DNA from 3 places in the Conexibacter sp. JCM 18997 genome. Region 1 is predicted to be linked to each of the others. Evidence: riboswitches for the same ligand, from Rfam matches in the RefSeq annotation. Region 1 holds a riboswitch; each other region holds the start of a gene.

Region 1 (9,839 bases):
GGGCAAGCTGCGCGTCCACGAGCTGGCCATCAAGCACGCGGGCTGGGACACGATCCACGCCAAGCTGGGCATCACCAAGCCGTTCTACGACCGCTTCACCCCGGCGATCTCCGAGCGCGACTTCGCCTTGCGAGAGCAGCCGCTGGCGCGCGCGCTGGACTTCCTCGCCGTGCTGCGTCCGTGACGCTGTCGCTCGTCCTGCACACGCACATGCCCTACGTCGAGGGCTACGGCACCTGGCCCTCAGGCGAGGAGTGGCTGTGGGAGGCGATGGCCACGACGTACCTGCCGCTGGCCGACGTGCTGGATCGCCACGCGCCGGCGCCGCTGACGTTGTCGATCACCCCGGTGCTGGCCGACCAGCTCGGCGCGCCCGACATCGGCGAGCGGTTCCTGGCCTTCTGCCGGGATCTGCGCGTGCGTTCCCACGGCCTGGACGCCGACGACGCGCAGGACGCCGCGGTGGCCGCCGAGCTGCGCCGCGCGCAGGCCGACTACGCCCGCGCCGCCGAGGCCTTCGAACGCCGCGGCGGCGACGTCCTGGGCGCGCTGGCCCCGCACGTGTCGTGGACCTCGTCGGCCACCCACGCGGTGCTGCCGCTGCTGGCCACCCGGGCCGGCGTGCGCCTGCAGCTGCAGACCGGGATCGACAGCCACCGCGACCGCTTCGGATCGGCCTGGGGCGGCGGCTTCTGGCTGCCCGAGTGCGCGCACGCGACGTGGCTGGAGCCGCTGCTCGCGCAGGCCGGCGTCCATGCCACCTGCGTCGATCTGACCGACGTGCTGGAGCCCGACGCGCATCTGCGTCCGCTGCGCAGCGCCGCGGGTCCCGTGCTGGTGCCGATCGACCGCGCGACGATCGAGCTGGTGTGGTCCGACGGCGCCTACCCGGCGGCCGCGGCCTACCGCGACAGCCACCACCTGACCCGCTACCACCACAAGCCATGGGCCAACGACGGCGCGGTCTACGACCCGGATCGCGCCGCGGCGCAGGTACGCGCCGACGCGGCGGACTTCGTCACGCGGGTGCGCGCCCGCACCGCCGGCGGCGGGCTGTGCGTGTGCGCCCTGGACACCGAGCTGCTGGGCCACTGGTGGCACGAAGGGGTCCTGTGGCTGGAGGCGGTGCTCGAGGAGGCGGCCGCGGAGGGACTGGAGCTGGCGGCGCTGGACGACGCGCTGGAGCGCCACGCGGCCGTGCCCGCGCCCGACCGGCTCCCGGTCACCAGCTGGGGCACGCCCCGCGACCTGTGGACGTGGAGCGGCCCGCAGGTGGCCGACGTGGCCTTCGCCGCGCGCCGGGCCGAGCTCGACGTCGTCGCCGCCGGCTCGCGCGCCGGGCGGCGCGCGCTGCGCGAGCTGCTGGCGCTGCAGGCCAGCGACTGGGCCTTCCTGATCAGCCGCGATCAGGCCGGCCCGTACCCGCGTGAGCGCGTCGACGGCCACGCCGCGGCGCTGCGCGCGGCGCTGGCCGCCGGGGACGACGATCCCGTCCGCGCGCTGGCCCCCGGTGTGGTTCCGTCCGCGCTGAACCGGTAACCTCGCCCGCTTCGCCGTATCCATAACCCAGCCGAGTTCGCGATCGACGCTCGATCGCGGAGCGGGGGACCCACTGGGATCGGACAGATCGATCCATGGGGCGAATCGCCGCCAGAGTGCGGCGTAGCGCAGGTCCAGCGCGAGCCCGACAGCTAACCCCGTAGGCACCGCGACCAACAGGAGCAGCTGCCGTGCCCATCCCCGAGAGCAAACCGCGTGCGTGGTATCGCGACGAGATCCGTGCGTCCCAACGCGCGTCCGACGTCCGACGCGACGCGGCCTTCCGCCAGCGCCGTCGACGACTGCGCGGTCGCACCGGCGCGGCCGTGCTGGTGGCCAGCCTGACCGTGCTGGTCGGCGGCGCGGCCGCCGCGCCGTCATCCATCACCCAGTCCTCCAGCAGCCAGTCGACCACGAGCGCGGTCCAGCAGGCGCTGGGCATCACCGTCGACGGCATCTACGGGCCGCAGACGCGCGCCGCGCTCCTGCGCTTCCAGCGGGCCAACGGCCTGCTGGCCGACGGCATCGCCGGGCCGCAGACGCTGGCGGCGCTCGGCGTGGCCGGCGGTCGATCCGAGACGCAGGCGCTGGCCGCGCGCAGCACGAGCACGGCCACGACCGGCTCCGACAGCGCGCTCCTGGCCCGCATCGCGCAGTGCGAGTCGGGCGGCGACCCGACCGCCGTGTCCTCGGGCGGCACCTACCGGGGCAAGTACCAGTTCAGCCGCGACACGTGGCGGGCGGTCGGCGGGAGCGGCGATCCGGCGGCGGCCTCCGAGGCCGAGCAGGACAAGCGCGCCGCGATGCTGCTGGAGGTCCAGGGCCCGGCCGCCTGGCCGGTCTGCTCCAACAGCTAAGCGACCACCGGCGCGTGGCGCTGCGCGCGCTCGACCGCGGCATCGTGGCTGTCGTCCTGCCCGGTGACGCTGAGCAGGAACAGCTCGCGGTCCAGCGCGCGCAGGTCGCACGCGGTCGTCGCGCGCACCGTGGCGGTGCGCGGGACGCCGCGCAGCAGCGCGATCTCCCCGAAGCTGCTGCCGGACTCCAGACGGCGCACCAGGACGCCGTTCTCGTAGACCGCCAGCTCGCCCGACCGGACGAAGTAGAAGCGGTCGCCGACGTCGCCCTGGCAGACCACGTCGGTGCCCGCGGGCACGTCGATCGCCATCAGGCGCCGGGCCAGGTCCTCGAGCGTGGCCACCGGCATCGGCGCGAAGATCGGGTTGATGCGCAGCAGCTGGAACTCGGCCTGGGGCACGGGCGCGCCGTCCTCCAGCGAGCGCAGCGTGCGCCAGCGCAGCGCGAGCACCCCGGGCAGCAGGGCGCCGGCGATGACCAGCGCGGCGCCCTCGCCCAGCCCGTGCACCAGGGCCGGGGCCACGATCGCGCCGGTGCCGATGCCCAGCACCCACGTGCTCTCCTGGACCGACAGCACCCGGGCCAGGAAGCGATCGGGCGTGAGGCGCTGCAGGAGCGTGGTGGCCGAGATGCGGGCCAGGCTGTAGCCGGCCCCGAAGCCCAGCCACGCGCACACCGCCGCCACGGGCAGCGACACCAGGCCGGCCAGGATCATCGGGAGGCCGAGCACGAGCGCGCCCGCGAGCATCGCCGTGGTCAGGCGGGTGCGGCCGACGATCAGGAAGGCGATCGCCCCGCCGGCCACGCCGCCGGCGCCGAAGGCGATGTTCAGGTAGCCGACGCCCTCGGTGCCCAGCCCGAGTCGGTCGATCGCCGTGGCCACGACGAGCACCCCGCTCAGGCCCTCGACCACGAACAGCGCCCACACCACGAGGATCACCGAGCGCAGCTGTGCGTGGCCGAGCACCGTGGCGAACCCGGCGCTGACCTCGCGCAGCGGGCCGGTGGCCCGGCGCTGGGGCAGGCGCGTGTCGGTCGGGACGCCCATCATCACCAGCGCCCCGACGGCGAACGCGACCGCGCACCCGCCGGCCACGGCGGTCGTGCTGGTCAGCGCCAGCACCAGGCCGCCGAGGCCGCCGCCGACCAGCACGGCGCCGCTGTCGATCGTGCCCAGCATCGCCGTGGCGCGCGACAGCTCGGCCGGTGAGCGGGCGATCGTGGGCAGCAGCGCGGAGCGGGCGGGCTGGTTGGCGGTCGAGACGATGCTGTAGGCGACGGCCGCCGCGAAGACGCCGAAGGGCAGGTCCAGCGCGGCGGCGACCGCGGCCAGGGCGATCGCCGTGCCCCGCAGCGTGTTGGTCATCACGATCACCCGCTTGCGCGGCAGCCGGTCGGAGGCCAGACCGAGCAGCGGTGAGGCCAGCAGCGCGGGCAGGGTCTGGGCCAGCGTGACCAGGCCGAGCGCCGTGGCACCCCCGTAGCGGAAGGCGTAGACGCTGACGGTGACCGAGAACCCGGCCTTGCCCAGGGCGGTGGCGATGGTGCCGGCCAGCAGCCGCACCAGCGGCGGGTTGCCCATCACCGCGGCGCGGACGGTCCCGCGCCAGCTCGCATCCGTGCGCTCCACACCGGCATCCTGACCAATGCGCGGCAACGCTGCCTTCACATTTCGGGTTACCGTGCGCGGCATGTCCGACGCCGAAGCCGTGCGCGCCGAGTGGGCCACCGGCGACTACCCGTCCATCGCCGAGCGGCTGCGCCCCGCCAGCGTCGCGCTCCTGCGGGCGCTCGGCCCGCTCGACGGCGCCGAGCTGCTCGACGTGGCCACGGGGACCGGCAACGTCGCGCTGGCCGCGGCGCGCGCCGGCGCTGACCACGTCGTCGGCGTCGATCTGACGCCCGAGCTGCTGGCCGTCGCGCGCGAGACGGCGGCCGCCGAAGGGCTGGAAGCCGACTTCCTCGAAGGCGACGCGGAGGCGCTGGAGTTCGAGGAGGACCGCTTCGACGTCGTCACCTCGACGTTCGGGGTGATCTTCGCGCCGCGCCCCGCGGTGGCGGCCGGCGAGCTGGCCCGGGTGCTCACGCCGGGCGGGCGGCTGGGCCTGACCACGTGGCCGCTGGACAGCGTGCCCATGGCCATGGGGGCGGCCATCGGCCGCCTGCTGCCCTCGCCGGCCGGGCAGCGCATCGAGCCGACCCCGTGGGCCAGCGAGGACGGGCTGCACGAGCTGTTCGCCCAGCGCGGCGTCGAGCTGTCGATCCAGCGACACGTGCTGCACTGGCGCTTCGCCGACGCGCAGACGATGGTGGCCTTCGCGCTGGAGAAGGTCGCGGGGATGGCCGCTGCCCTGCGGGCCGGCATCGCCGAGGAGGAGCTGCGGGCCGCGCTGACGGCGTTGTTCGAGGAGCGCGCGGAGCGGACGGACGGCGAGCTGTCGGTGCCGTTCGACTACCTGCTGGTGCGCGGCGTCAAGACCGGCGCCTAGCGCCAGCGCATCGCGCGCGGCGTGGGCCGCATGCGCAGGATCCGCCCGGGCACGCCGCCCACGACGGCGTTGTCGGGCACGTCCTTGGTGATCACCGTGCTGGTCCCGATGATCGCGTTGTCGCCGACGGTGGCGCCGCGCAGGATGCACGCGCCGTAGCCGATCCACACGTTGTGGCCGACGCGCACGTCGCGCTTGTAGATGCCCTGATCGCGTATCGGCCGGTCGACCTCGACGACGCCGTGGTCGAAGTCGATCAGCATCACCCGGTCGGCCACGATGCACTCGCGCCCGATCGAGACGTGCTGGAAGGAGGAGATCGTGCACTCCTGGCCGAGCACCGACTTCGCGCCGATGCGCACTTCGCCCTCGTGCGAGCGGATCTTCGTCCCGTGTCCGATCCACGACCAGCGGCCCAGGTGCACGCTGGCGCCCTTGCCGATCTCGAACGTCACGTCGGGGCACACGAAGGCGATCCCGTCGGTGGTCAGGCGCCCGCGGAAGCGCAGCTTCAGCCAGCCCAGGCGCACGAGCAGCCGCAGGTAGCCGGGCTTGAGCATCCCGTTGCGGCGCAGGAAGCGCAGGAGGGTGAGCGGCCCGCCATGGCGGGGCGGAGGCTCGTCACGCCACACCGGCGGGACGGGCGGGGCAGGGACCGGGGACAGCACGCGCTCCATCGACGCGACGGAGACTAATGCCATGATGCGCGGCCCGATGGCTGACGAACAATCCCTTGCCCAGCGCCTTCTCGATGGCGATCGCCGCGCCCTGGCCCGGGCCATCACGCTCGTCGAGAACGAGGACCCGGACGGCTACGCGATCGTGCGCGAGGTCTATCCCCAGACGGGCAGCGCCGCCGTCTTCGGCTTCACCGGACCGCCCGGGGTGGGCAAGTCGACGCTGATCGGCGCGCTGACCAAGGCGCGCCGGGCGGCCGACCGCACGATCGGCGTGCTGTCGATCGACCCGTCGTCGCCGTTCACGCAGGGCGCGGTGCTGGGCGACCGCATCCGGCTGACCGAGCACTTCCTCGATCCGGGCGTCTTCATCCGCTCGATGGCCAACCGCGGCGCGCTGGGCGGACTGTCGGAGGCCGCGTTGCAGGCGGCGCTGCTGATGGACGCCAGCGGCAAGGACGACGTCTTCCTGGAGACCGTCGGCGTCGGCCAGGCCGAGGTCGACATCATTGACCACGCCGACACGGTGGTGCTGGCGCTGATGCCCGGCTCGGGCGACTCGATCCAGGCGCTCAAGGCCGGCGTGATGGAGATCCCCGACGTGATCGTGGTCAACAAGCGCGACCACCCGCTGACCGAGACGATGGTCCGCGAGATCCGCGGCGTCCTGTCGCTCGCCCCGCAGCGCGGCTGGCGGGTGCCGATCGTCACCACCGAGGCGACGCGCGGCCAGGGCATCGACGAGCTCGTCGAGCAGATGGACGCCCACCGCGCCTACATCGAGTCCGAGGGCACGTTGAGCGAGCGGCGCCGGCGCAACCTGCGCAACGAGGTGCTGGCGCTGGCCGCCGGGCGCATGCGCCGCCGTCTGGAGGAAGGCCTCCACGACGACGCCGACTTCGCCAAGCTGCTCGACGAGGTGGTGGCCCGCCGCCTGGATCCGGCCAGCGCGGCCACCGCGCTGCTGGAGAAGACCGGCGCCGACGTGTGAAGCGCCGGCTGCGCTTCGCGCTGGCCACGAACGAGCCGTTCGAGCGGCTCGTGATGGCCACCCCCGCGCTGCGGGCCCGCGCGCGTCGCTCCGCCGCCCGCTACGTCGCGGGGGAGACGCTGGAGGAGGCGCTGGGCGTCGCCGCGCGGCTGCGGGCGGCCGGGCTGTCGTGCTCGCTGGACCTGTTCGGCGAGCGGGAGGACGATCCGGCCGCGATCGAGCGGGTGCTGCAGGGCTACGAGACGCTGGCCGCCGCTGTCGACGAGGACACGTGGGTGTCGGTCGACCTGTCGCACGTCGGGATGCGGGCCGACGCGCTGCGGCGCATCGGCGCGGTGCTGCCCGCCGGCGCGCGGCTGCAGGTCGGCGCCGAGGAGGCCGCGCGGGCCGACGCAGTCTTCGCGGCGGTGCTGACCGTGGCCGGCGAGGGCGTGCCGCTGACCGCGACGCTCCAGGCCAACCTGCGCCGCTCCCCGGCGGACGCCGCGCGGTTGACCGAGGCCGGGGTGCCGGTCCGCCTGGTCAAGGGCGCCTACGTGGAGTCGGCGGCCGACGCACACCCCTACGGGACGCCGACCGACGACGCGTTCCGCGCGCTGGCCCAGCACCTGCACGCCGCGGGCGCGACGCCCGTGCTGGCCACCCACGACCCGGCGCTGCGCGACGTCGTCGCGGACGCGCCGCTGGAGATGCTGCTCGGCGTGCGCGCCGGCGACGCCGTCGCGCTGGCCGCGGCTGGGCGCCAGGTGCGCATCTACGCGGCCTACGGGCCCGACTGGCTGCGCTACCTGCTGCGCCGCCGGGCCGAGGCCGAGGGGACAGGCTGAACGTCGCCGAGGTGACGCGCCAGAACACCCTGCGTGGCTACGAGGCGCCCTGGCGCCCGCGGCGCACCCGGTGGGCCACGAACAGGCCGGCGATGCCGACCACGGCGGCGACGAGCACGACCTTGGAGGCGCCGCCGACCCAGCCGGACATCGTCTCCCAGTTGTCGCCCAGCGCCCAGCCGGCGCCGATCAGCACGCTGTTCCACACCGCTGAGCCCAGCGTGGTCAGCGCGATGAAGCGCCACAGGCCCATGCGCATCGTGCCCGCCGGAATCGAGACGACCGACCGCGCGCCGGGCACCAGCCGCGCGCCCAGCACGACCCAGTCGCCCCAGCGCCCGAACCACGACTCGGCGCGGTCGAGCTCGCGCGGGCCGACCCGCAGGCGCCGACCCCACCGCTCGATCGCCGGGCGCCCGCCCCAGCGGCCCAGCGCGTACAGGATCAGCGCGCCGACGAGCGAGCCGAGCGTCGCCGCGGCGACCGTCGCCACGAACGTCATCTCCCCGCGCGAGACCTCGTAGCCGGCCAGCGGCAGCACGAGCTCGGAGGGGATCGGCGGAAACAGGTTCTCCACGATCATCACCCCGATGAGGCCGGCGTAGCCGGCGCTGACCAGGGCGTCGTGGGCGATGTCGTCGATGGCGGCGAGCATCCGCGCCAGGGTAGAGATCGGCGCCGCCCAGCCCGCGCTCGGGTAGCGTCGCGCTGATGCGCCGCGTCCTCGCCCTGGTCGTGCTTGCCGTGCTGCTGGCGCTGGCCGCGCCCGCCGGCGCCTACCACGGCCCGCGCGTCACGTCGCCCACCGAGGCGCCCTACACGGTGCTGATCGAGGTCGACCTGAGCGACGGCTTCCTGATCTGCACCGGCAGCATCATCGACCCGACCCACGTGCTGACGGCCGCGCACTGCACCCAGGGCGAGAGCGGGCGCCGCCTACGCGTCGCGTCCTACACGGTCACCGCCGGCGTGACCAAGCGCGCCGCGGCCCCGACGCCCGACGCCCAGGAGCGACGCGTCGTCGCGGTGCGGGTGCATCCGGGCTTCAGCTACGAGCGGTTCGGCTTCGGCGACGTCGCGGTCCTGCAGGTCGACGCGCCCTTCGAGACGACGGCTGCCGTGGCGCCGATCGCGCTGGCCGAGCTCAACCTCCCGCCCGCCGAAGGGGCGATCGTGCGCGGCTACGGCTTCGGGGAGGACCACCACCGCGACCCGGTCGTCGACGCACACCTGCTCGACATGACGGTCGGGCCGGCGCTGCGCTGCCTGTCGGGCATCAGCGCGCTGATCTGCGCCTCGTCGCGGATCGGGACCGGCTGTCCGGGCGACAGCGGCGGACCGATCGTCACCACCGGCCCGCTCGTCGTGTTGACGGGCGTGATCAGCGGCGGCAGCGACAACCGGTGCACCAAGGGCGAGCGGGCCTGGTTCTCGGATCTGACCAGCCCGGGGATCGGCGAGTTCGTGCGCGGCAACGACCACCCGCCCGCGATGCCCTACGCCGAGGACATCGGCGACCTGCGCCTGCCGCGGCGCAACGGCGGCGGCTTCACCTGCAAGGCGCCGACCTGGGTCGACGCCGAGTCGACGACGACGCTGTTCCTGCGCGACGGCCGGACGGTCGCCCAGGACGGTCCGTCGTCGGCCTACGTGCCCCAGCTCGCCGACCTCGGCCACCGCATCTCCTGTCGCTCGATCGCCCACAGCGCCGGCGGCACCGCGCAGGTGCCCGGGTACGGCACGGCCACCGTCGGCACCGGCCCGCCCGGCGGCTTTCGCCTGTGCCTGCGCCGCCCCGGCACCCGCCAGCAGTGCCGCGGCTGGACGCTGCGCTAGAAGCCGACGCCGCCGCGGGTGGTCTGCCACGAGTGCCACTCGCGCACGGCCAGCCCGCCGAGCGCCGCGCCACAGATGGCCAGCAGGATCGCCTCGCCCTGGCCGATCGACGCGTCGAACAAGGGCAGCACGTCCTGCAGGCCGCCCCAGGGCACCGGCCCGCTGACCGGCTGCAGCCCGCCGTCGCCGATGCGCAGGCCGATCAGCATCCAGGCGGTCGCGCCCAGCGTCAGCGCGGCCAGGGCGGCGCCGACGCGCGGCGCGTGACGCAGGCCCCAGCCGGCCAGGGCGGCGCCCACCGGCACCACCGGCAGCAGGAGCCGGGCCGGCGCCCAGTCGCCGTGCAGCGACGGAGCCAGGAAGCTCACGACGAACAGCTGCGTGGCGCACAGCGCGGCCAGGAAGCCGGCGACGACCTCGACATGGATCTGGTCGGGCACGGCCACCGCGAGGCGATCGCGCCGCGAGCGCCACAGCAGCCACAGCGCCAGGAAGCCCAGGGCCGCGAACGGCGCCCAGCGGATCATGCCCGCGTCGCGGTCCAGCCACCAGCCGACCAGCCGCGGCCAGCGCTCGAGCACCTCGCCCACCGAGTCGGCCCCGAGCGCCCCGTCGGGGGCCA
Region 2 (9,839 bases), 130 kb from region 1:
ATCATGCTGCTGCTCGTCGGGGTCGGGTTCGGCGTGTTCAACAGCCCCAACACCTCGGCCATGATGGGCGTCGTGGCGCCCAACCGGCGCGGCATCGCGGCGGGCGCGCGCACGATGGTGCAGAACACCGGCGCGGTCATCTCGATCGCGCTGGTCATGGCGATCATCACGTCGGGCATCCCCAAGGAGACGCTGTTCAAGATCTTCTCGGGCCTGGCCGACCAGCTGCCGGCCGCGGCGATCGACGCGTTCATCACCAACATGCACACGGCGCTGTGGGTGCTTACCGGCGTCACGGTGCTGGGCACGCTGATCTGCCTGCTGCGCCCGTCGACCAGCCGGGGCATCGAGCTGGCCGCCGGCCACGCCGGCTAGACCCGCCGCCCGGTGTCGATGGTGATCGCGCCGCCGACGGCGCGCGACACGCACGTGCACAGCTTGCGCCCCTCGGCCTGCTGGGCCTCGGACAGGAACACGTCGCGGTGGTCGAGCTCGCCCTCCGCCTCGAGCACGTCGACCACGCACAGCCCGCACTCGCCGCGCAGGCAGTCCCACATCACCTCGACGCCGGCGGCACGCATCGCGCTGAGCATCGTGCGGTTGGCCGGCACGGCGATCTCGCGGTCGTCGTGGCTGAGCCGCACCACGAACGGCTCGGCCGCGAAGCGCCCGCCCGAGGCGAACGTCTCGAAGCGCAGCAGGTCCGCCGGGCGGCCGGCCTCGCGCCAGGCCTGCTGCGCGGCCTCGCGCAAGGCCTGCGGCCCACACAGGTACAGCTCGCCCCCGGGGTCCAGACGCCGCAGCTCGGCGGCGAGGTCGACCCGCCGGCCCTCGTCGGAGACGAACAGCTCCAGCCGCTCGCCGTGCAGCTGCGCCAGCTCGGTGGCGAAGGCCAGCTGCTCGCGGGTGCGCGCCGCGTAGAGCAGCCGGTAGTCCGCGCCGCGTCGGTGCAGGGCCTGGGCCATGCCGACGAGCGGCGTGATGCCGATGCCGCCGGCGATCAGCAGGTACTCGGGGCGGCCCAGGTCCAGCTCGAAGTGGCTGCGCGGCGCCGACACCTCGATCCGCGCGCCGGGCGCCAGCGCGCGCACGGCGTCCGAGCCACCCCGGCCGGCCGCCAGGCGCTTGACCGCGATCCGGTAGGCGCCGCCGGCCGGCGCGGCGCCCACGAGCGAGTAGGAGCGCACGTCGGGCAGCTCGTCGATCATCACGGCGATGTCGATGTGGCTGCCGGTCGCGTAGGACTGCGCGCCCGCCGCGGGCTCGATCTCGATCAGGCGCACGTCGGTCGCGACGTCACGCACCGCGCGGACCCGAGCGGCGGCGAAGGTGCCGCCCGCGCTCATGCCACGCCCAGGCGCCGGCGATCGGCCTCCGTGGCCTGCACGTGGACCGTCTCCGGCTCGCCCGCCGCGGCCGCCCGACCGTCGGAGACGGCGCCGGCGTAGCGCGCGTCGTCGCCGCGCTCGGCGGCCACCAGCTCGTCGATCAGCCGCCGCGCCCACATCGCGCCGCTGTCGATGTTCAGGTTGTAGAACTGCTTCTCCGGGTTGGCGTCGATCGCCCGCTGCTGGGCGTTGAGCACGATCTCGTCCTCGCCGAAGACGCCCGCGACGCCGTCGCGCAGCAGCGTGGTGATGCGCTGGTCCTCGAGGCTGTAGTTGCGCGCGAACGCCCAGAAGTAGTGGCAGCTGCCCGCGTTCTCCGGGGTCATCGTGTTGAGCACGAACCCGTTGACGCCCTGGGAGCGGTCGCCCTCCGGCGCGCCGGTGCCGGTCGGGGCGACCCCGACGTCGATGGCGATCGTGCTGGGCGGCTCGTAGTGGACGATCTGCCAGCGGTCGACGTTGCCCTCCGGCGCGTGCCCCAGCTTCCACCCCAGCTGCATCGCCCAGAACGGCGGTGCCGGCACGTCGATCATCCAGCGCGTCACGGTCACCGAGCGCGGGCCGTGGGTGACCTCGAAGGGCACCTCGGCGACCGACCGGTGGCCGATGCTCGACCCGTGCACGAACGTCTCGTGGGTCAGGTCCATGAGGTTGTCGACCACGAGCTTGTAGCTGCAGTCGACGTGGATCAGCGCGCCGTCGCCCGCCCACTCGGGATCGTCGTTCCAGTGCAGGTCGGGCACGCGGTCGGGATCGGCGGCCGCGGGGTCCCCGGTCCACACCCACACGAAGCGGTGGCGCTCGACGATCGGATAGCTGCGCACGCGCGCGGCCGGGTTGATCGTCTCCTGGGAGGGCATGAACACGCAGCGGCCCTCGCCGTTGTACATCAGGCCGTGGTAGCCGCACACGACGTCGTCGTCCTCGAGGTGCCCCTCCGACAGGGGCAGCAGGCGATGCCAGCACGCGTTCTCCAGCGCCACCGGCGACCCGTCGGTGCGCCGGTAGAGCACGAGGTTGCGCCCCGCGATGCGCCGAGGCAGCAGCTCGTGCTTGAGCTCGACGTCGTACGCGGCGGCGTACCAGGCGTCCTGCGGCCACTCCGGCAGCGCGAACGTGCCGGGCGCCACGGACCCGTTGGTGGACCCCATGCCCTCTCCTCTCTCTCAGGCTTCCTGAGAACCTACCCCGCGCGGGCGGGCCCGACGCACCGCGTCAGGCGCGACGGGCGATCTGATCGGCGGCCGCGCGCTTCCAGCGCGACGGCACCCAGCGGCTGATCGCCGTGCGGTGGTCGGCCACCCAGCGATAGCCGCGGTCGACCGGGCCGGGCAGCGCCTCGGCCAGCCAGGCCACCGGCGCGCCCGCGGGCAGCGCGCGCGCGATCACCGCGGTGGCGGCGCCCCCGGAGTGCACGACCCCGGCGTCGTCGACCACGTGCGCCGAGCGCAGGCGCTCGGGCGCGGGGACGCCGCCGCGCTCCAGCAGCGCCTGCCCCTCGGGCGACTGGATCGCCACCGGCCGCAGGCGTCGGTGGCGGTCCCAGGCCAGCAGGCGGGCGACGCTGAACCGGCAGAAGCCGCAGTCGGCGTCGTAGAGGACGATCACCGCAGCGTCAGGTGGCCCGGGCGCATCGGCGCCCGGGTGGCGCGCAGGACTGCGGTGATCGGGACCCGGCGACGCACCGGGCCCCAACCTACCGAGATGTCGACGCGGGGTTAGAGCCCCGTGGGGTGGCGGACCGTGAAGCCCGAGCTGGAGCGCTTGGCGGTCTGCCAGCGCGACGGCTTGGCGCCCGAGGTGTCGAACCGCAGGCCGGCGACGATCATGTACATGTGGTCGCCGCGGGCGTACAGGGTGACCCACTGGCCGGGCCCGGCGTCGCCCCAGGTCTCGAAGTTGCCCGAGGGCAGCGGCGAGTCGAGCAGGTCGGCGCCGTGGAGCGCGTAGGAGACCGAGCCCGAGCAGTCGTAGCCGGTGTCCTTCCACTTCAGCGTGTGACCGCCGCCGTACTTGTACGGCTTGGAGGCGATCTCGTTGCCGGCGGCGATGATCGCCTGGACCGCGGGCGGGGCGCTGGCCGGCGCCGTGGCGGTGCCGTCGGCGTTGAGGATCGCGGTCTCGCCCGGGATGCCGACCGGCGTCTGGGTGGTCGCGCCGCCCATCGTGGTCGTGGTGGCGGGCGTCGTGGTCGTCGTCGTCGTGCCCGTGGTGGTGGGCGTCGTCGTCGACGTCGGCGTGGCCGCGCCCGTCGTCGGGTCGGTCGCCGCATCGGTCTGGCGCGCGGAGGCGCCGTCGACGGCGGCCTGCTGCAGCGTGGGCGCCTCGGTCGGCTCCAGCCGCCCGTTGGGCGTCAGGCCGGCGGTCTGCTCGAAGCTCAACACGGCCCGCTTGGTGGCCGGGCCGAACTGACCGTCGGGGGTGAGGCTCTCGCCGGTCTGGCGCAACAGCTTCTGCGCCACCTTGACGTCGCTACCCGACATGCCCTGCTTGAGCGTGCGCGCTCCGAACGTGTACGCCGATGCGGTTGCCGGTATAGCGGCCACGGCAGCCGTGGTTAGGAACACGGCTACCGCGGGAAGTCGTATGTCAGGCACTACTGGGATCCCCTATCTCTTTCCAGTGCCTGCGGGGTTAGCTGACGGGCTCGCGCAGAAAGAGCAGCGCTACTCCGGCTCTCGGCCGGTGATTCGCCCCGGGCCGCTATTGGCGGCCAAGTGGTTCCCCCGCTGCCCGTCGGCGGAAACGACGGGCATTCGGCTTTGGTCATTCGACGGCGGGAACTGTAGCGAACCCTCCCGCTGTCTGTTTCCCGTAATAGTTGAGCCGTTCAACTATTAGCTAGACTGCCTCCTGTGAGAATCGCGCGATTGTTCCGCCCCTATCGCGGCCGCCTGTCGGCCGTTCTCGGGCTGATCGTGCTGTCTGCAGGGATTTCGATGGTCTCGCCGTTCCTCCTGCGCGCGATCCTCGACACGGCGCTCCCCGACCGCGACACCACGCTGCTGGCCTGGTTGGTCGGCGGAATGATCGCCATCGCCGTGGTCACCGGCGCGCTCGGCGTCGCGCAGACGTGGTTGTCGACCCAGGTCGGCCAGGCCGTCATGCACGACCTGCGCACCCAGGTCTATCGCCATCTGCAGCGGCTGCCGCTCGCCTTCTTCACGCGCACCCGCACGGGCGAGGTGCAGTCGCGCATCGCCAACGACATCGGCGGCGTGCAGTCGGTCGTCACCTCGACGGCCACCTCGATCGTCTCCAACGTCACCACGGTGCTGGCCACGATCGTGGCGATGTTCCTGCTCGATCCCCTGCTGGCCGGCTTCTCGCTCGTCGTGCTGCCGCTGTTCGTGTGGCTGTCGCGGCGGGTCGGCGCCGAGCGGCGCAAGATCACCCGCCGCCGCCAGGAGTCGATGGCCGACATCTCGACGCTGATCGAGGAGTCGCTGTCGGTCTCGGGCATCCTGCTGGGCAAGACCATGGGCCGCACCGGGGCGCTGGCCGAGCGCTTCGACGGCGAGTCGCGCAACCTGGCCGACCTCGAGGTGCGTTCGCGCATGGCCGGTCGCTGGGTGATGGCGACAATCCAGATCTCGTTCACCGCGATGCCGGCCCTGATCTACCTGTTCGCCGGCCTGTCCCCCGACGCGGTGTCGATCGGCACCGTGGTGGCCTTCACCACGCTGCAGACCCGGCTGCTCTCCCCGATCGGGTCGCTGCTGTCGGTCGGCGTCGACGTGCAGAGCTCGCTGGCGCTGTTCGATCGCATCTTCGAGTACCTCGATCTGCCCGTGGACATCCAGCCGGGCGCGCGCGAGCTGCACGGCCGCGGCGGGCGCGTGAGCTTCGACGACGTGTGGTTCCGCTACGGCGAGGACGCGCCCTGGACCCTGGCCGGCGTGTCGATCGACGTCGACCCCGGGACGACGCTGGCCATCGTGGGCGAGACGGGCGCGGGCAAGACGACGATGGGCTACCTCGTCTCCCGCCTGTACGACGTCGAGCGCGGCTCGGTGGCGATCGACGGCGTCGACGTCCGCGACGCGACGCAGGAGTCGCTGGCCGCCACCGTCGGGCTGGTGTCCCAGGACACGTACCTCTTCCACGCCTCGATCGGCGACAACCTGCGCTTCGCCCGGCCCGAGGCGACCGACGAGGAGCTCGTCGCCGCGGCCAAGGCCGCCCGCATCCACGACCTGATCGCCGGCCTGCCCGACGGCTACGACACCGTGGTCGGCGAGCGCGGCTACCGCTTCAGCGGCGGCGAGAAGCAGCGCATCGCGATCGCCCGCACCGTCCTGCGCAACCCGCCGGTGCTCGTGCTCGACGAGGCCACCTCGGCGCTGGACACCGAGACCGAGCGCTTCGTCCAGGAGGCCCTCGACGATCTCTCCGCCGGCCGCACGACGATCGCCATCGCCCACCGCCTCTCCACCGTCCGCCACGCCGACCAGATCGTCGTGCTCGACGCGGGCGAGATCGTCGAACGCGGGACGCACGAGGAGCTGATGGCGCTGGACCGCCGCTACGCCGCGCTGGTGCACGGCGGGCACGGCGAGCTGCTGGCGTCCTAGCCGGGCGCGGGGCGGCTCCGACGGGCAGCGACGGCACGCGAGCGATCGCGCTCCCCGACGCGGTCAGGCCAGCAGCGCGTCGACCATCGCCAGCGCCACCTGCGCTCGCGACTTCAACGACGCGCGCAGCACGAACTCGTGCGGGGCGTGGGCGCCGCCGCCGCGCGGGCCGAGCCCGTCGACGGTGAGCGGGATCACCGGGGCGAAGTGCGACGCGTCGGACGCGCCGCCCCGGGAGGCGGCGATGATCGGCCGGCCCAGCCGCTCGCCCGCGGAGGCGAGCAGCCCGACGGTGGCGTCGCGCGCGTCCATCGCCGGCCAGATGCGCTCGAACTCGGCGTGCAGCTCGGCGCCGCCGACCTCGGTGGGCAGCGAGGCGAGCACCGCGTGGAAGGCCTCGGTGCGATCGGCGCGCAGGTCGCAGTAGAGCTCGCCGCCGCTGGGCACGACGTTGAACGCGTCGCCGGAGTGCAGCACCGTCGGCACCGCGGTCAGGCGATCGGCGCCGCCGGGATCGTGCGCGTCGGCCACGTGCTGCGCCGCGGCGGCCAGGGCCAGCAGCGCGTTGCGCCCGCGCTCCGGGGCCGAGCCGGAGTGCGCCGACGCACCCGTCGCGCGCACGAGCAGCGTCCCCGCGGCCTTGCGGCGCACGACGACGGCGTCCTGGCCCTCCGGCGTCAGCTGGCCCGCCTCGAAGCACAGGCAGGCGTCCCAGCCGGCGAAGCGGTCGATGTGCACGAACGGCGCGCTGCGCCACTCCTCGTCGCAGACCAGCAGCAGCGTGATCTCGGCGAACTCGGACCGCCGCCCCGCCAGCGCCCGCAGGACGCCGAGCGCCAGGACGTCGCCGCCCTTCATGTCGACGGTGCCCGAGCCGATCAGCCGGTCCTGCTCGCGCAGCAGCGGCCGATGCTCCTCGTGGGAGACCACCGTGTCGAGGTGCCCGAGCAGCAGGATGCGCCGCGTGCCGGTGCCCGGGAGCCGGACGATCAGGTCGTCGGCGTGGTCGGGCGACGAGCAGGTGACGCGCTCGGTGGCGGCGGCGGACGGCAGCAGCGCGCCCACGACGCTGATGCACTCCTCGGCGCCGTGCACGTCCCCCGACGGCGACGACACCGCGACGAGCGCCTCGAGCTCGCGCTCGGCCCGCGCAGCGATCTCCTCGGCCTGCTCGGCGATCCACGCGCTCACGGCGTTGCACGGTAGCCCCCGGGTGCGCATGGCAACAGAGACGCCGGGGTATTCGGAGCGCCGAACCACCCCTGCCGCGCCCTCTGGAGGAGAAGGATGCACAAGCTGATCGGGATCGCCGCCGTGGCCGTCGCCTGTTCGGCGGCCCTGCCTGCGGCCGCCGGCGCTCAGGCCCCGCTGCCCCCGCTGCCGCTGCCACTGCCACTGCCCGCCGATCCCGGGCTGCCCGCGCTGCCGGCGCTCCCCGCCCTGCCGGTCCCGGTCCCCGTGCCGCCCGACTCGACCGTGGACCCGCTCGGCCAGGTGTTCGACGCGGCCGGCCAACTGCTGGGCGTGATCGACACGGCCACCGGGCTGTTGATCCCGGCCGCCGCGACGCCGACGCCGACGACGCCCGCCGGCACGACCGGCACGGCGACGACCGGCACCGCCCGGCCGACGACGACCACGACCACCACGACGGCGAAGCCCACCACCACCTCGACCGCGACGAACGGCGCGGCCAGCAGGGCCGACACCGTCGCGCCCGGCCTGAGCCTGCGCGTGAGCTACTCGACCAGCTCGGTCAACGCGCGCAAGAAGGGCCTGCGCGTCGTCGCCCGCTGCACCGAGGCCTGCCGGCTGACGCTGCGCCTGACCAAGGGCGCGCAGTACGCATCGGTGACCAAGACGCTGCGGGCCAACAAGACGACCGCGCTGAACCTGAAGCTGAACTCCGGCGCCAAGAAGGTCCTGGCCCGGGCCCAGCGCGGGACGAAGCTGACGCTGCGCGGCCAGGCGACCGACACGGCCGGCAACCGCTCCAAGATCCTCAGCCGCACCGCGATCGTCCGCGGCGTCGGCCAGCGCTAGGTCAGCGACTCACAGGTTCCATTTCGCCACGGCGGCCTGACCGTGCTCGCTGCCGAGCACGCTCACGCCGGCCGGGGCGAACAGGAAGCGCCGCCCCTCGGCGGGATCCAGCGACAGCCAGCGCGCGGTGAGGATGCGCAGCGCGTGCCCGTGGCCGAACAGCAGGATCCGCTGCGGTGACTGCGCCTTGAGGTCGGCGATCAGGCTGTCCATCCGGGCGCCCACGTCGGCGGCGGACTCGCCGCCGGGGCAGCCGTCGCGCCACAGGTCCCAGTCGGGCCGGGTCTCGTGGATCTGCGCGGTGGTGATCCCCTCGTACTCGCCGTAGTCGAACTCGCGCAGGCGGTCGTCGGGCTGCGGATCGAACCCGGCCAGGTGCGCGGTGTCGAGCGCGCGGCTCAGCGGGCTGGAGCGCACGATGTCGAACGCGACGCCCTCGAGCTTGGGCTGCAGCGCCCGGGCCGCCGCCTCGCCGTCGGCGTTGAGCTTGATGTCGGTGCTGCCGGTGTGCTGGCGCGACACCGTCCACGCGGTGTCGCCGTGGCGGGCCAACCAGAGCTCGGGAAGCGCGTCGGTCATCGGGCAAGTGTCGCGCAACCTGCTTCAATCGCGCCGATGAGCGGAGACGACACGAACCGGGATGCCGAGCGCGCCTTCGGTGGCGACGCCCCCTCATCCGGGGCCGACGCCTTCGGTGGCGGCGGGTTCCAGCCGCCGTCGACCCCGCCCACGGCGCCGTCGACGCCGCCCCGCCCGCAGTCCGCGCCCGTGCCCGCGCCCACCCACGGCGGCTTCGTCCCGCCGGAGATGCCCGCCGCCGACCCGGTCGCGCCGCCCCCGCCTCCGCCCCCGCAGTCGCAGCCGTCGCCGGCCGGCCCGGCCCCCACATCGACCTGGCCGCCGGTCCGCGACCCCGCCACCACCGCGGGCCACGCCTCCACCTGGCCGCCGCCCGATCCCGGCTACAAGCTGCCGGCCGCCGCGGGCGCGACCGCATCGCTGGTGCTGGGGATCATCAGCTGGATCATCTGCCCGATCGTCCTGTCGATCCCGGCGATCATCCTGTCGCGCAAGGCGCGGGCCGAGATCGACGCCAGCCCGACCCCGCTGGGCGGGAAGGACAGCGCCTCGGCGGGCTTCTGGCTGGGCATCTCCTCGCTGATCGTGTGGGGCGGCTTCCTGATCATCGAGATCCTCATCGAGGTGTCACGGAACAGCTGACGGGCCGGCCCGGTATTCTCCCCCGCGCATGTTCGCCGCCAGCCAAGCCTTCCTGATGACCTTCGGCCTGGTCATCGTCTTCCTCGTCGGCCTGCCCGTCCTGGTCAATGTCCTCGTCGTGTTCATCGCCGCGCAGGTGGGCGGCGAGCGCCAGGACAACCTGCAGTACGAGCGCGAGCACCCGAACCCGTAAGTGCCGCGGATCGCGCTGGCGACCTGCGCGGACCTGCCCGACCTCGATCCGGACGATCGCCTGGTCGTCGCGCCGCTGGCCCAGCGGGGCATCGAAGCCGTCCCGGTGATCTGGGACGACCCGGCCGCTGACTGGGCCGCGTTCGACCTGACCGTCGTGCGCAACCCGTGGGACTACATCCTGCGTCGCGACGCGTTCGTCTCCTGGGCCGAGTCGGTGCCGCGGCTGGCCAACGCCGCCGACGTGATCGCCTGGAACACCGACAAGCGCTACCTGCAGGAGCTGGATGCCGCCGGTCTGCCGATCGTGCCGACGGTGTTCGTCGCGCCCGGCCAGAGTCGGGTCGTCGAAGCGGCCGACGCCGCCGAGCTCGTCGTCAAGCCGACGGTCTCGGCGGGCTCGCAGGACACCGTGCGCGTC
Region 3 (9,839 bases), 1.2 Mb from region 1:
TTGACGGCGATGACGCCGCGGACATCGCGGCCGTCGGCCCGAAGAGTCCCGGTCCGAGTGGCGGTTGGCCCGGCACCGTCCAGATGCTGCTTGGCGACGGGACTGGGCAGTTCCAGTCCGGTTCGGGGCCATTGGTCACCGTCGGTGCCTGGGCGGGATCGGGCGCGGTCGCTGACCTGGACCACGACGGGAACCTCGATCTCGCGATCGGCAACCAGGACGGGCACTCCGCCTCAGTCCTACTGGGGAACGGCGCTGGTGGGTTCACCGATTCCAACGGGTCGCCGTTCACCGTCGATGGACACCCCCACCGTCTGCAGCTCGCGGACATCGACGGTGACGGTGAGCTTGACATCGTGACCGCAGGCGCCGGCGAAGGCACTGTGACGGTGTTGCTTGGTGATGGCGCCGGTGACTTCACCACGCCGATCGGCTCCACGTTCACGGCCGCGCAGAACACGAGCGGTCTCACGGTCGCGGACTTCAACGGCGACGGCCGGCCGGACCTCGCGGTCTGCAACTGGCCCAACAGCGAGGTCAAGGTACTCCTGAACACAACCCCCCAGGCGACAGAGCCGACCCAAGTCGATGTCGTCTCGGACGCCAATCCGTCTGTCGGCGGCCAAGCCGGTCACATCTCCGCGACCGTCTCGACGGTCGCGGCAGGCGGCGCCACCCCCACTGGGACGCTGACGTTCCGTGAAGGCGCCGTGGTGCTGAAAGTCGCGCCCTTGGACGCCTCCGGCGTGGCGACGATCACGCTGAAGCCGCTGGCCAGCGGGACCCACACGATCGTCGCGACGTATGACGGCAGCTCGACGATGCGGACCAGCGCGTCCGACCCGTTCGTACAAGAGGTCACCGCTGCCCAGACGCTCACGGCGCTGACGTCGGACGCCGACCCGTCCGTTGTGGGCCAGTCGGGATACGTGACCGCGACCGTTTCGACTGTCGCCCCAGGTGCCGGCGTCGCGACCGGAAACGTCACCTTCAAAGATGGCTCGACCACGCTGGCCACGATCAACGTAGGCGCGGGAGGCAAGGCGAAGCTCACGCTGGCGTCGCTCGCTGCCGGAGCCCATTCGATCACGGCCACGTACAACGGCAACACGACCAAGGCGCCGAGCACGTCGAGCGCCCTGGCCCAGACGGTGCAGCAGGCGTCGACCCAGACCACGCTGGTCTCTGACGCCAATCCGTCGGTCCTCAGCCAAACCGGCTACATCACCGCCACGGTCGCGCCGCTCGCTCCCGGTGTTGGGACGCCGACCGGGAGCCTCACGTTTCGCGAGGGCAGCACGGTCCTGAAGACGGCGAACCTCTCGGGTGGCGCGACACGACTGTCGCTCAAGACGCTCAGCGCGGGAACACACGTGATCACCGCGATCTACACCGGAAGCGCGAGCATGCTCGGGAGCACGTCGAGCTCCCTCAGTCAGGTGATCACACCGTGACCGCGCGCTACACCGGCAGCGCCAGCTGGCCGGTGTCGACCTCGGGCACGCTCGGGGCGTCGAAGCCGGCCACGCGGACGCCGAGCAGGCGCACGGGCCGCGCGGGGTCGTAGGCGCGGAAGAGCTCGCGGGCGACGGCGAAGACCACCTCGTGGTCGGTCGTCGGCTCGGAGACGGTGCGGGCCCGGGTCACGGTGGTCCAGTCGTCGAGGCGGACCTTGATGGCGATCGTGCGGCCGGGGCGCTTCAGGCCGCGGCACAGCTTCTCGCTCAGCTCGCCCAGCACCGTCTCGAGCTGCGCGCGGTCTGCGACGTCCTCGGGGAACGTCGTCTCGCGCGACTCCGACACCGCCACACGCGTCAGCGTCAGCGTGGTCGAGCCGTGGAACTGGGCCCGGGCCAGCAGGTCGCGGCCGTGGTTGGTGCCGAAGCGCTGCTGCAGCATCGCCTCGTCGGCGGCGGCCAGCGCGCCCAGCGTCTCGATGCCCAGCTCGCGCAGGCGCTCGACGGTCTTGGGTCCGATGCCCGGCACCAGGCCTGGGCGCGCGGTGGCGAAACGCGCGCAGGCCTGCTCGCGCGACAGCGCCACGAACCCGGCCGGCTTCTCCGCGTCCGAGCAGACCTTGGCCACCAGCTTGTTGGGCCCGATGCCGACCGACGCGGTCAACCCGGTGCGCTCGCGAATCTGCGCGACGACGCGGCGCATCGCCGCGCGCGGACGCTGCAGGTCCGACAGATCCAGATAGGCCTCGTCGAGGCCGACGACCTCGACCCGCTCGATCTGCTCGCGCAGCACGCCCATCACCTGCTTGGAGACGGCGCGGTAGGCCTCGAAGTCGGGCGGGATGAAGATCGCCTGCGGACACAGGCGGCGGGCGCGGGACGCCGGGATGGCGGAACCCACCCCGAACTTGCGCGCCTCGTAGCTGGCGGTGGTGATCACCGCCCGCGGCCCGGTGCCCGAGACGACCACCGGCTGGCCACGCAGCTCCGGGCGGCGCAGCAGCTCGACGGACACGTAGAACGCGTCCATGTCGAGATGGGCGATCGTCGGCACCCGGGAAACGGTACGCCCCGGGGCCGACGAACACACGTTCCTACCGCATCGAGACCTGGACCGTCCCGACCGAGCCGAAGTGCAGCTTGGCGGCGGTCGCGGCGGTCAGGTCGAACTCGCGCGCGCCCACGTAGGGCCCGCGGTCGATGACGCTGGCCTTGACCACGTGCCCGCGGTAGCGCAGCGTGAGCTTCGTGCCGCACGGCAGCGTCTTGTTGGCCACGCCGACGGTGCCCGTGGTCAGCGTTCCGCCACAACCGAGGTTGTTGCCGTACAGGCCGGGGCCGTACCACGAGGCCAGCGCCGAACGGAAGCCGGCCACCTGGCCGATGCGCTTGGTCGTGGTCGCGTTGGCGGCATCGCCGGCGAAGCGCAGGCGCGCGGCCGAGCTCGTCGCCGAGGCCAGGCGCTGGTCCAGGCGGAAGCGGCCCTGGCCGTCGGTGCGGTCGCGATCGACGGTGAACCAGCCGTGCCTGCCCCGGAACTGCAGCGCCACGGTGCGGCCGCTGCCGCCGTTGGCGACCGCGCCGCGCACGAGCGTCTTGCGCCCGGCGGTCACGTTGCGGCGCACGCCATGGGTGACCAGGCGCGCGCCGACGGATACTCGTCGCTGCGCGCTGGCGGGCACCGCAGCAACATCGGCTCCGGCCGCCTGGGCGACGCCGGCCTGCACGACGCGCACGGCGCCCGAGCGGCGCGGGTGGGCCCGCAGCGCGAACGCGCCGCCGGGACCGGTGGTCCCGTCGGTCAGCTTCGTCCACGTGGTGGCGCCGGCGGGCAGGATCTCCAGACGCACGGGCGCGTCGGCCTGGCCCGAGGCCAGGCGGCCCGAGACGACGATCGGCTGTCCGGGACGCAGCGACGCGTCCTTGACCGCGGCCTGGATGGCCGGGCTGCTCAGATCTGATGCGGGCGCGCCCGCGGCGTTGGGAACGACGATGCCGAGCGCCCCGACCGCAACAGCGGCAGGCACGGCGCGCAGCAGGATGTGCGGCCTCAAGGAGGTCCTCCTTCATGACTGCGGGCCTACGAGGTCAGCTGTCGGGCTCGCGCGTCCGCGCTATGTGGGCATCAGCCCACGATTCGCCCCGTGCCGAGAACGGTCTCGACGAGTGGGTCCCCCGCTCGCCATGGATGGGCCACGGCGACTCGGCCTGCTGGAAACAACGCCCCCCAAGGTATCCGTCGAACGCGCGTTCGAAGCACTTGTGTGCCCGACGTCACACCCCGCTGCACGGGCGCTTGCGCTACAGGCGCGTGAGCGGAACGCGCGGCGTGCCGGCCAGCAGCTGAGCGGCGAGCATCGACGAGGCCTCCCCCACCCGGGTGGGCGAGAGCTCGCCGGTGGCGGGCGACGGCGGCAGCTCCTGCGCGGCCTCCAGGAGGACGTCGATCGCCCGCAGCAGCGCCTCCTCGTGATCGTCGTCCATGCCGCCGGTGGGGATCTGACAGGCCAGACGGCCGAGCGCCAGCGCTTCGGTGGCGTCGCCTCCGCGGAAGCGCAGCTGCACCGCGATGGCCGCGTAGGCGACCGCGCGCTCGCCGGCCAGCCAGCGCGGCCCCAACGCACCCTTGCCGGGCGGGCCACCGAGGTCGGCGGACGGCTCGCCGGCCAGCAGGCGCTCGACGTTGCCGCCGGCGATCGCGGCCAGGACGTCCGGCCCGTAGCCCACTTCGATCGCACAGCGCAGGAAGGCCAGGGCGGCGAAGCGGCCCGAGCCGTAGGGCATGTCGGAGGCGAACAGGATCCGGGACGGATCGACGGTCTCGTACAGCGTGAGCAGATCGGAGACCAGCCACCACGAGGTGTCGAAGAAGAGGTTGGAGAGCTCGTTGGCCGCGGGCGCGACGAGCCCGAGGTCGCTGATCCCGGCGTGGGCCAGGATGAACGAGGCGCCCGGGTAGCGCCGGGCCAGCGCGACCAGGTCCTCCCCCAGCGCCGGGATACCGCGACCGGCGTGCACCAGGACGGGCAGGTGCTCGGCGTCGGCCAGCCCGACCAGCGCCTCGACCGACGGGTGCGACATGACGAACGCGTCCGAGCGCGGGTGCAGCTTGAAGCCGCGCGCGCCCAGCGCGAGCGTGCGGCGCGCCTCCGGCAGCGGGTCGCCGGCGTTGGGGTCGATGCGCGCGAACGGCACGAGGCGCCCGCCCGACGCGTCCGCTTCGGCCAACACGCGATCGTTGGCGGGCGGGTAGCCGTCGGGCTCGGCGGTGGTGAAGACGATCGAGCGCTGGACGCCGGCGCGGTCCAGACCGGCCATCAGCTCCTCGGCGCTCGCCGTGACGCCGTCCGGGTCGTTGGAGCCCGTGTGCGTGTGGGCGTCCATCCAGGGCGTGTCGGCCGGCAGGATCGCCCGCGCCGCCTCCAGGTGGCCGACCAGGATGTCGTCGTACGGCGCGCCTGGGATCTGCACCAGCGGGAGCTTACGCGGCCTGCACCTCGGGCCCGGTCTCGGTCAGCGCGCCGCGCATGCGCTCCAGGCCCAGGCGGATGCGGCTCTTGGCCGTCCCCAGCGGCGTACCGGTGCGCCGGGCGATCTCGTCGGCGGTCAGCCCACCCCAGTAGGCGAGCACGAGCGCCTCGCGCTGGGCGCCGGGCAGCTCGCGCAGGGCGCCGCGCACGTCCGCACGCGCCTCGGAGCGGGCCAGGATCGCGTCGGGCCGGCTGTCGTGATCGCGCCCAGGGCTCTCGACGGCGACCAGATCGCGCACGCGGTCGCTGGCCCGGCCGGCGGCCTGCCCCTCACGCCACACGTCCAGCGCCCGCGAGCGCGCCATCAGCCGCAGGTAGGGCCCCAGCTCGCCGCGCTTGGCGTCGAACCGCTCCGGCCGCGACCACACGCGCATGAAGACGTCCTGCACGACGTCACCGGCGCGGGAGGCATCGCCGAGCACGCGCACGGCGACGGCGTGGACGGAGCGGTGGTGGTCGGCGTAGGCGCGGGCGAAGGTCTCGGAGTCGTGCAGGTCCATGTGTTCTTGATTACCCACTGTGTAAGTAGCTTACACAGCTTGTTGAAGTTTGCCAAGACCGGTCTGGCAGACCACAATCGAGCGCGTGGCCAATCCCGATCGGCTCACGGGCCTCGACGCCTCCTTCCTGCATCTCGAGCGCGGCGGCCAGGCGCACATGCACGTCGCCGAGGTGCTCGTCTTCGCGGGCCGTGCGCCCGGCTACGTCGAGCTCGTCGACCACATCCGCAACCGCCTCGACCTGGTTCCCCGCTACCGCCAGCGCCTGGCCTCGGTCCCGCTCGGCCAGGGTCGCCCGGTGTGGGTCGACGACGCGCACTTCAACGTGCGCTACCACCTGCGCCACACGGGCCTGCCCAGCCCCGGCGACGACGCCGCGCTGAAGCGCCTGGCCGGCCGGCTGTTCTCCCAGCCGCTGGACCGCAACAAGCCGCTGTGGGAGCTGTGGCTCGTCGAGGGCCTGTCGGGCGATCGCTTCGCGGTGATCGGCAAGACGCACCACGCGCTGGTCGACGGCATCGCCGGCGTCGACATCACCACCGTCCTGTTCGACACCGCACCCGACCCCGCCGACACGCCCCGCGCCGCCACCGCGTGGGTCCCGCGCCCGGCGCCCACGGCGGCGCAGCTGCTGGCCCAGGCGCTGCTGGAGCGCTCGACGGTCCCGGCGGAGATCGGCCGCGGCGCGCGAGCCGCGCTGCGCGCGCCGCGCAAGGTGGCCAGCGGCGCCGCCGAGCGCCTGGCCGAGCTGGGGGCCTTCGCCTGGGCCGGCTTCGAGCCCGCGCCGCGCACCCCGTACAACGTCCGCATCGGGCCCCACCGCCGCTACGAGTGGGCCGACGCCGAGCTGAGCACGTTCAAGGCGATCAAGGACGCGCTGGGCGGCACGATCAACGACGTCGTGCTGACCGTCGTGTCGGGCGCGCTGGGGCGCCATCTGCGCGCCCAGGGCCACCGCACGGCCGGTCTGGAGCTGCGCGCGCTGGTGCCGGTCTCGGTGCGCGCAGCCGACGAGCGGCCGACCGGCAATCGCGTCGCCGCGGTGTGGGCGCCGCTGCCCGTCGGCGAGACCGATCCGGTGGCCGCCCTGAACCGCGTGCACACGGCGATGGAGCACCTGAAGGCCTCCCACGAGGCGATCGGCGCGCAGACGCTGACCGAGATGGCCGACTTCGCCCCGCCGACGCTGATGAGCCAGGCGGCGCGCTTGCAGTCCCGCCAGCGGCTGTTCAACGTCGTCGTGACCAACGTGCCCGGACCGCAGATGCCGCTGTACCTGCTGGGCCGCCAGCTGCAGTCGATCTACCCCGTGGTGCCGCTGGCCGAGAACCAGGCGATCGGCATCGCGGTCATGAGCTATGACGGCAAGCTCGGCTTCGGACTGCTGGGCGACCATGACGCGCTGCCCGACCTCAGCGCGGTCACGGAGATGCTGCGCGAGTCGATCGCCGAACTGGCCGCGGCGGCCGGCGTGACGACGACGAAGCGGCGGTCGCGCACGCGCAACACCAACGGGCGCTTCACCAAGGCGCCCGCGTCCACGTGAGGCGGGTCCTCGGCTTCGTCCTGGCCATCGTGCTGGCCACCGCGGGCGCCGTCGGCATCCTGCTGGCGCTGCAGTCGCGCGACGACGGCACGATCGACCGACCGCCCCCGACCGCCGCCCCGGTCACGACGCCCACCGGTGCGCAGCAAATCCCGTAGCGGGTAGGAGACGACGGTGGAGTCGTCTGACCGCAACTTCTGGCACGTCTTCGAGGCCAGCCGCAACCCGCTGCTGCTGATCGACCCGCGCTGGCACTACAGCGCGGCCAACGACGCCGCCTGCGAGTGCTTCGGCGTCTCGCGCGAGCGGCTGCTGCGCATGCGCCCGGGCGACCGGACGCCGGCCGACCTGCACCGGCGCCTGCAGGAGGTGCGCCCCGCGGTGCAGAGCGGCGAACCGGTGACGATGCCGTGGTCGTTCATGCGCGCCGACGGCAGCCGCAGCGACGTCTTCCTGCACATCCACCCGCAGGCCAAGGACGGACAGGACCTGCTGATCTTCCTCAGCGCCCCGCCCCAGGTCCCGGCGGGCGGGCTGACCCCGCGCGAGCGCGAGATCACCGCCCTGCTGGCCGATGGGTCCGACGGCCGAGAGATCGCCGAGCGGCTGGTGCTGTCGCCGGAGACGGTGCGCACGCACATCCGCAACGCGATGGAGCGCGTCGGCGCCCGCACCCGCGCTCACCTGATCGCCATCGCGCTCCGTGAACGCTTGATCGATCCCTAGCGTTCACCGCTTTGCGGTATGGCCGGGGTCCTGGGTGGCGCCGACTATCTGGACAGATGTGGCGTTCTCTGACCTTTCGCGTGGCGCTCGCGGGTGTCGTGCTGGCCGCGCTCTTCGCCGTGCTCGTCGTGGTCTTCGTGCAGGCCAGCGAGTCGGCGTCGCAGAGCTGGGCGCAGCGCAACCAGGCCGATCTGGTGCTCGACGCGGTCAACCGGGCCAGCGACCAGGTGATCGACATCGAGACCGGGCTGCGGGGCTACGCGCTGACCCGCCAGCAGCGGTTCCTGGATCCGTTCTGGCGCTCTCAGGCCACGCTGCCCGTGACCACGACGCGCCTGACGGCGCTGGCCGGCGGCGACGCGCGCCTGAGCGGCGACGCCGCGGCGATCGAGATCGCCATCGCCCGGTACGTGCACGGATACGCGCTCCCGCTGATGCGCCGCATCGACGCCGGCACGCGCTCGAACCTGGACCGGGAGGCGATCGACGGCAAGCGGCAGGTCGACCGGCTGCGCGCGGCGTTCGACCACCTGCGCGCCGCGGTCCGCACCCAGCAGCGCGCCGCCACCGTGTCGGTCACCGCCGACAACCACCGCGCCCGCTCCATCGCGTTGGCCGGCCTCGTCGGCGCCATGGTCCTGCTGATCGTCACGATCTTCGTCGTGGCCCGCGGTGCTCGCGCGCTGGACACGGTCAACGACCGCCTGGAGCGCCGGGTGGCCCGCCGCACCGAGGAGCTCGAGCGCGCCCGCGTCGAGACGCTGCAGCGCCTGGCCCGGGCGGCCGAGTGGCGCGACGACGAGACCCACGAGCACGCCGAGCGCATCGGTCGCACGGCGGAGCTGGTCGGCGAGCGGCTGGGGCTGGACGCCGCCGAACGCGCGCACCTGCGCCGGGCGGCCCCGCTGCACGACATCGGCAAGATCTCCACACCCGACGCGATCCTGCTCAAGCCGGGACGCCTCACGCCGCGCGAGCTGGCCGTGATGCGCCGCCACGCGGAGGCGGGCGCGCAGATCCTGTCGGGCTCGGAGTCGGACGTGCTGCGCCTGGCCGAGGAGATCGCCCGCAGCCACCACGAGCGCTGGGATGGCCACGGCTACCCCAACGGGCTGGCCGGCGAGGCGATCCCGCTGTCGGGACGGATCGTCGCGGTGGCCGACGTGTTCGACGCGCTCACCCACGAGCGCCCGTACAAGCCGGCCTGGTCGGTTCCCGAGGCGCTGACCGAGATCCGTCGCGGCGCGGGCACCCACTTCGATCCCGAGGTCGTCGACGCGTTCGAGCAGCTCGACCACGTGGCGCTGGTCGGTGCGGTCGAGCCGACCCGCCGCCTGACCCGGGTCGCCTAGTAGGGCGCGCGGACGGCGATCGTCATGCGCGTCACCGCGCACAGACGGCCGGCGTCGTCGCTGAACTCGACGTCCCAGATCCACGTCGTGCGGCCCCGATGGCGGCGCAGCGCCAGCGCGTGGATGGTGCCCTCGAGGATCGGTCGCAGGAAGTTCGTCTGGTTGGACAGCCCCTGCGGCACGAGGCCTTCGGGCACGACCCCCGCGCCGGTGGCCAGCGACGCGACGGACTCGGCGATCGACGCGTACACGCCGCCGTGCACCAGCCCCATCGGCTGACGGATCGCGTTGCGCACGAGCACGTGCGCGGTGGCACGCTCGGGCGTCATCTCGTCGATCTCCAGGCCGTACAGGGCGTCAAAGCCCTCATCCCAGGGAACGACGGGCTGCCACTTCGGATCGATCGCCATCGCGGCGGCACGATACCCGTCAGGTTCGACTAGCCTTCGCCCGCCCGTGAGCCGCCTGGACGACCTCAGCCCCGATCAACGCGCCGTGCTGCAGCTGCTGCTGCGCCAGGGCAAGAGCTACGACGAGCTCGCCGCGCTGCTGCGCATCGACCCCGCCGCCGTGCGCTCCCGCGCGGCCGGCGCGCTGGGCGCCCTGGGCCCCGCGATCGACGAGGCCGACCGCGACGAGCTCAGCGACTGGCTGCTGGGGCAGCAGGACGAGCTGGAGACCGAGGACACCCTCGATCTGATCGACGACTCCCCGGCCGCGCTGGAATG

Evidence for each region. A riboswitch is a leader RNA that binds a small molecule or an ion and turns the genes downstream of it on or off. The one in region 1 is predicted to bind cyclic di-AMP.
Region 2: another riboswitch for cyclic di-AMP. It lies ahead of ACZ5UI_RS25960 (peptidoglycan-binding domain-containing protein); the one in region 1 lies ahead of ACZ5UI_RS00190 (transglycosylase family protein).
Region 3: another riboswitch for cyclic di-AMP. It lies ahead of ACZ5UI_RS06220 (septal ring lytic transglycosylase RlpA family protein); the one in region 1 lies ahead of ACZ5UI_RS00190 (transglycosylase family protein).

The regions. Positions count from the first base shown of each region.
Region 1 covers NZ_AP043885.1:35,472-45,310, forward strand. The annotation lists gene ACZ5UI_RS00180 (class I SAM-dependent methyltransferase) at 1-184, shown strand, start outside; gene ACZ5UI_RS00185 (1,4-alpha-glucan branching protein domain-containing protein) at 181-1,539, shown strand; cyclic di-AMP (ydaO/yuaA leader) riboswitch at 1,559-1,721, shown strand; gene ACZ5UI_RS00190 (transglycosylase family protein) at 1,731-2,396, shown strand; gene ACZ5UI_RS00195 (MFS transporter) at 2,393-4,027, opposite strand; gene ACZ5UI_RS00200 (class I SAM-dependent methyltransferase) at 4,089-4,886, shown strand; gene ACZ5UI_RS00205 (acyltransferase) at 4,883-5,587, opposite strand; gene meaB (methylmalonyl Co-A mutase-associated GTPase MeaB) at 5,601-6,554, shown strand; gene ACZ5UI_RS00215 (proline dehydrogenase family protein) at 6,551-7,381, shown strand; gene ACZ5UI_RS00220 (DedA family protein) at 7,419-8,036, opposite strand; gene ACZ5UI_RS00225 (S1 family serine peptidase) at 8,093-9,217, shown strand; gene ACZ5UI_RS00230 (hypothetical protein) at 9,214-9,839, opposite strand, start outside.
Region 2 covers NZ_AP043885.1:5,173,985-5,183,823, reverse strand. The annotation lists gene ACZ5UI_RS25980 (MFS transporter) at 1-375, shown strand, start outside; gene ACZ5UI_RS25975 (PDR/VanB family oxidoreductase) at 372-1,346, opposite strand; partial or broken gene ACZ5UI_RS25970 (aromatic ring-hydroxylating dioxygenase subunit alpha) at 1,463-2,539, opposite strand; gene ACZ5UI_RS25965 (thiol-disulfide oxidoreductase DCC family protein) at 2,604-2,996, opposite strand; gene ACZ5UI_RS25960 (peptidoglycan-binding domain-containing protein) at 3,107-3,871, opposite strand; cyclic di-AMP (ydaO/yuaA leader) riboswitch at 3,997-4,160, opposite strand; gene ACZ5UI_RS25955 (ABC transporter ATP-binding protein) at 4,259-5,962, shown strand; gene ACZ5UI_RS25950 (M20/M25/M40 family metallo-hydrolase) at 6,026-7,153, opposite strand; gene ACZ5UI_RS25945 (hypothetical protein) at 7,250-8,005, shown strand; gene ACZ5UI_RS25940 (histidine phosphatase family protein) at 8,015-8,584, opposite strand; gene ACZ5UI_RS25935 (DUF4190 domain-containing protein) at 8,621-9,226, shown strand; gene ACZ5UI_RS25930 (hypothetical protein) at 9,255-9,419, shown strand; gene ACZ5UI_RS25925 (ATP-grasp domain-containing protein) at 9,420-9,839, shown strand, end outside.
Region 3 covers NZ_AP043885.1:1,189,375-1,199,213, reverse strand. The annotation lists gene ACZ5UI_RS06230 (FG-GAP-like repeat-containing protein) at 1-1,454, shown strand, start outside; gene dinB (DNA polymerase IV) at 1,462-2,511, opposite strand; gene ACZ5UI_RS06220 (septal ring lytic transglycosylase RlpA family protein) at 2,552-3,484, opposite strand; cyclic di-AMP (ydaO/yuaA leader) riboswitch at 3,520-3,676, opposite strand; gene ACZ5UI_RS06215 (amidohydrolase family protein) at 3,759-4,928, opposite strand; gene ACZ5UI_RS06210 (RNA polymerase sigma factor) at 4,939-5,487, opposite strand; gene ACZ5UI_RS06205 (WS/DGAT/MGAT family O-acyltransferase) at 5,573-7,033, shown strand; gene ACZ5UI_RS06200 (hypothetical protein) at 7,030-7,191, shown strand; gene ACZ5UI_RS06195 (helix-turn-helix transcriptional regulator) at 7,208-7,759, shown strand; gene ACZ5UI_RS06190 (HD domain-containing phosphohydrolase) at 7,816-9,111, shown strand; gene ACZ5UI_RS06185 (PaaI family thioesterase) at 9,108-9,521, opposite strand; gene ACZ5UI_RS06180 (RNA polymerase sigma factor) at 9,568-9,839, shown strand, end outside.